DNA from 2 places in the Megasphaera sp. ASD88 genome. Region 1 is predicted to be linked to the other one. Evidence: riboswitches for the same ligand, from Rfam matches in the RefSeq annotation. Region 1 holds a riboswitch; the other holds the start of a gene.
What was found. Region 1 has a riboswitch for cobalamin ahead of CJ260_RS06225 (sirohydrochlorin cobaltochelatase). Riboswitches for the same ligand answer to the same signal wherever they lie in the genome.
Positions count from the first base shown of each region.

Region 2: it holds a riboswitch for cobalamin, as region 1 does, so the genes downstream of both, CJ260_RS01620 (MotA/TolQ/ExbB proton channel family protein) here and CJ260_RS06225 (sirohydrochlorin cobaltochelatase) in region 1, are expected to answer to the same signal.

Region 1 is NZ_NQXW01000008.1:53,061-55,521, reverse strand. It holds gene CJ260_RS06230 (PPK2 family polyphosphate kinase) at 1-856, shown strand, start outside; cobalamin riboswitch at 900-1,080, shown strand; gene CJ260_RS06225 (sirohydrochlorin cobaltochelatase) at 1,226-2,236, shown strand; gene CJ260_RS06220 (hypothetical protein) at 2,306-2,461, opposite strand, start outside.
Region 2 is NZ_NQXW01000001.1:310,032-312,492, forward strand. It holds gene CJ260_RS01610 (TonB family protein) at 1-571, opposite strand, end outside; gene CJ260_RS01615 (biopolymer transporter ExbD) at 568-981, opposite strand; gene CJ260_RS01620 (MotA/TolQ/ExbB proton channel family protein) at 978-1,598, opposite strand; cobalamin riboswitch at 1,712-1,892, opposite strand; gene CJ260_RS01625 (DEAD/DEAH box helicase family protein) at 2,047-2,461, opposite strand, start outside.

The sequences.
Region 1 (2,461 bases):
TTTGAGCAAGTTTTCTACAGTCTGCGACGTCGACATAGATAAGGAAAAGGTCAAGACGGAGCTCATGCCCCAGGCCATTGAAGAAATGAAGCAGTGGCAGGAAAAGCTGTTTGCCGAAGGCCAGTACGGCATTTTGATCGTGCTGCAGGCCATGGATGCGGCCGGCAAGGACGGCACGATCAAGCACGTGTTCGCTCGCCTGAACCCGGCGGCGGTCCACGTTCACAGCTTCAAGCAGCCCAGCACGGAAGAAAAGGAACACGACTACATGTGGCGCGTCAACAAGGCCCTGCCCAGCCGCGGCGAAATCGGCATATTCAACCGCTCTCACTACGAGGACGTCGTCATAGCACGCATTCACAACTTGATTGAAAGCGACGGCCTGCCGGAAGAGCTGATCAGCGACGGCATCTGGAAGAAGCGGTACCGCCAGATTTGCGACTGGGAAAAATACCTGACGGAAAATGGGTTCCCGGTCATCAAGATTTTTCTCCACGTGTCGAAGGCCGAGCAGAAAAAGCGCCTCATCGACCGCATCGTGACCAAGCAGAAGAACTGGAAGTTTTCCATGTCCGATATCGAAGAACGGCAGTACTGGAACCGCTATCAGAAGGTGTACAGCGAGGTCATCTCGGCGACGACGAAGAACTACGCGCCGTGGTATGTCGTACCGGCGGACAACAAGTGGTATACGCGGTACGTCGTGGCTCAGATCGTCCTGAAATCGCTGCGGGAAATCAATCCTGATTTCCCCAAGCTGTCGGCGGAGGTAGAAAGCCAGCTGGAGCAGTTCCGCAAGATTTTGAAAAACATCGACATTGAAGACTTGAAATCCATCAAAGAAAGCATGAAATAAAAGTCTTTGACATAGGGATATATGTCATGCTATAGTAAATGAAATTACATATTGCAGGTCAGGTGTCGCAGACTTAATAGAGAAGACCGGTGCAATGCCGGCGCGGTCCCGCCGCTGTAAGGATGAGCTATGCTGCATGATGTCACTGTGCCCCATAGGCATGGGAAGGCGCAGCGGAGCGATGAATCCGAGCCAGAAGAACTGCCTGACTGATAATCACCGACAGACCTGCGAGCGATGGGGATGGAGATTGAATGCGTATATGACGCTATGACTATGCCGCACGGGATTCGTGCGGCATTTTATATATGCCTATGCGTTGGGTGGTGACGGCAGTATGTAATCATCAACGGACATAGGAGTGATAGTATGAAGAAGAAACGATGGAAGAAGGTTGTGACAATGGCAGTACTTGGCATTTCAATCGGCGCGGTCGGCGCCCTTCCGGCCAGCTCGGCCGGCTATACCCTGAATCGGGAGGTAAAGAACGCTACGCCGGCCCTGCGTCAGGCGGCGCAGATCGGCGTCCGGTCGTACGACAATCCGGCCATGCAGGATGCGGAAAATAAAGACGCTATCCTCGTATTGAGTTTCGGCACGACGTACGCGGAAAACAGGGCGGCGACGATCGATAAGACCGTAGCGGAAATTCAGGCCGCCCATCCCGATACGAAGGTCGTCTTGGCCTTTACGTCCCACATCATTATCGACCGCATTCAACAGAACGAAGGCCTGCATATTCCTACGCCGGAGCAGGCTCTGGAACAGCTGAAGAACGAGGGCTATACGCGCGTCGCCGTTACGACGCTCAACGTCATTCCCGGCATAGAGTACGATTACAACGCCGCCTTGTTCGATATGTACAAGGGTCAGTTTAAAAAGATGACCTTGGGCACGCCCGTCCTGTATTGGATGGGCCAGGAAAACCAGCGCGACGACGTGGCCGAATTCGTGCAGGCCATAGCGACGCAGTTCCCGCCGTTAGACGAGACCGACGCCGTCCTGGTCATGGCCCACGGCACGCCCCATCCGGCCAACGCCTATTATTCCGTCCTGCAGAGCTGCTTTGACGCGGCCGGCCTGGGGAACGTCTTCGTCTATTCCGTCGAAGGCTGGCCCCACCTCGATACGGTCATTCCGATGCTGAAGGCTAAGGGAATCGAGCATGTGACTATCATGCCTATGATGGTCGTCGCCGGCGACCACGCCAACAACGACATGGCTGGCAGCGAAGAAGATTCCCACAAGAGCATCTTGGAAAGAGCCGGCTTTGCCGTCACGCCGTATATTCACGGTCTGGGCGAAAACGAAGCCGTCCGGCAGTTGTTCGTGCAGCGGGCTGACGAGGCCTGGGATGCGCTGGAAAGACATACAAAATAAAGATTCATTTATATATGCAAATACGGCATTGGGTCTGCATCCCAATGCCGTATTTGCATATACGTATCGTTATTTCAAGGATAAGGTCCGCTCGATGAGGGGCTTGTACTGGTCGTATTTTTGGTTCAGCTGCTCCAGCGTATACTGATGGTATACGTTCAGGTTTTTTAAGCCCTGGAAATACTTGAGGAAGATAGAGTGGAGCCGGCGGTTGACGATGAGGTA
Region 2 (2,461 bases), on a different contig from region 1:
TCACGGTTCCGCCGATATTTTTCCGCCGCAGTTCTTCCGGATAATAGGAATTCACGTCGGGTACCGATACGAGGCGGGCTTTCGTCGCCGGCCGCAGTCCGTCGCCGCCGGGAACACCGGCAGCACTTCCGCTGGAGCCGGATTCACTCCCCGAACCGGACGTTCCCTGCCCTGCATCGCGGCCTTGTCCTTCAGACGAAGGGCCTTGCCCAGCCGCAGATTGCGTCCTATGAGCCGCCGCGATTTCCTTAGCCTGGGCAGCGTCGACGCCCGTCTCGGCCATGATCTTCTGCACTTCCCGCTGTTCCTGCACCTCTTCGGTATAGGACTCGTCGATGGCCGGCATCGGGCTGGCCGGCGCGTCATATGTCGGGCCGCCGTCTCCGCCGCCCAGTTTCGGCAGGTTGTTCATCGAATCTTCATTGTACACCGTCACGTCGATTGGCTCGGCCTGGGAACGGGTCTGGATAAAGGTGAACACGCCAGCCGCCGCCAGCACGACGAACAGCGCCCCATGGACGGCCAGCGAAACGAACAGAGCCAGCCGCTTATCCTTGTCCTCGCGCCTCACTTCGCACCGCCGCTTTCCGCAGCCAGGCCGAAATGGGTAACGCCTGCACCCTTCAGCTCATCGAGCAGGGCCATGACTTGTCCGTAATCCAATCCTTGATCGGCTCGGATGACGACGGAAAACTGCCCGCTGCGGCGCTGCGCTTCGGCAGCCTGCCGCACTAAATCACCGCGGCTGATTTTCTTATCTTCCAGCCATAGCGTCCCGTCTTTTTTCATCGTCACGACGTAGTTGACCTTCGTCTGAGCCTCGGCATGGACGGCCTGGGGCAAATCGACGCCGACGGTCTTCAAGTCGACCATGTACAGCGTGCTGATCATAAAGAAAACCAGGAGGAAAAACATGATGTCGATCATGGGGATAATCATGACCTCCGGCTTCGTAAATTGCCGTCTGTCCCGCAGTCTCATGATACTCGCTCCCGTTCCTTGCGCGGCATCAGCTCAAGAGCAGAAAAACACAGTTCCATATCCGTGATGATGCGGTCCAGGCGCTGCGTAAAATAGGCATGAACGGCCAGAGCCAAAATGGCTACGCACAACCCGAAGGCCGTCGCCACGAGAGCCTCGCCGACGCCGCCCGTAATGGCGATAGCCTGCCCCGATTCGACGTTGAAAATGCTGAACGACGTAATCATGCCGCTGATCGTCCCGAGAAGCCCCAGCAAGGGAGCCATGGTGACAATGACGCTCAAATAATACAAGCGGCTGCGCAGCTTGGCCAGCAATACGCCAGACTGCACTTCGACAAAGGCGCCGCGCCGCTCGTCGTCGCAAGCGAAGGCGTCGGACAAAATCAAAGCCAGACCGCCCCGCCCCCGACGGGCCGCTTCACAGGCTTCGTCATATTTTTTCAATTTCATGTACGTGTAAAATTGCTGGGCAAAAGCCTTCCCGGCGTCCATGCGCTGATAAAAGAGCCACCGCTCGACACCTACGTACACGACAAACAACGAACAGGCCAGCAGGGCGTACATGACGATGCCGCCCCTTTGAAACAACTGCAGGCCTTCTGCTATGGATTCCATATCTCCCTCCCCGGCAATGCCGTCACCGTTTCCTAAATAAAAAAAAGCCGCAGGGATATCCCTCACGGCTATTCGCGCACCATTGAATCTCCATTCCCATCGCTCGCAGGTCTATCGGTGATTATCAGTCAGGCAGTTCTTCTGGCTCGGATTCATCGCTCCGCTGCGCCTTCCCATACCTATGGGGTACAGTGACATATTGCAGCGTCGCTCCTCATTACAGCGGCGGGACCGCGCCGGAGTTTCACCGGACTTCTCTATTAAGTCTGCGACACCTGACCTGCATATAAATAGATTTCAATTAACTATAGCATGCCCCCTAGGGCCTGTCAATACGCGGATTTCTGTACGAACGGCTCCGTTTCGTCATAGAAGACGAAAAAAATCAATACCATGTACATTCGAAGGGGATAACGGCCTCTTCACCACCGTTATCCCGTTTTGTGCATTAAATTTCCGCATTTTTCTTAATCGAAGCGATGATTTGCGATATTTCTGTAATTTCCTGCATATCGAAAATTTCCATTATATTATTTGGCCGGTCAAAAGGCGGATCTAATAAGACCTGCGGAGAATCCATATATCCATTTACTTCAATATAGTTGATAATTTGCCGGATAAAGTTAATTTGCTTTTCATTAAGCGACCGTTCGTTAATAAGATGAGAAAAGGCCTTTTCTGCCGCATCGTGATCCATTTTAGCAATTTGACGGACCAAGAGGCCAAAGCCTAATTGTCCGTATTGTTGTTCATATTCCTGCTTCGAACCTAAATCTTCCGTGAAAATCCGTTCTAATTCCTGGTAATCTTTTACCGTCAGAGGAACATTATGAATCAATCGCTGAATGACAACGTCGTCCTTG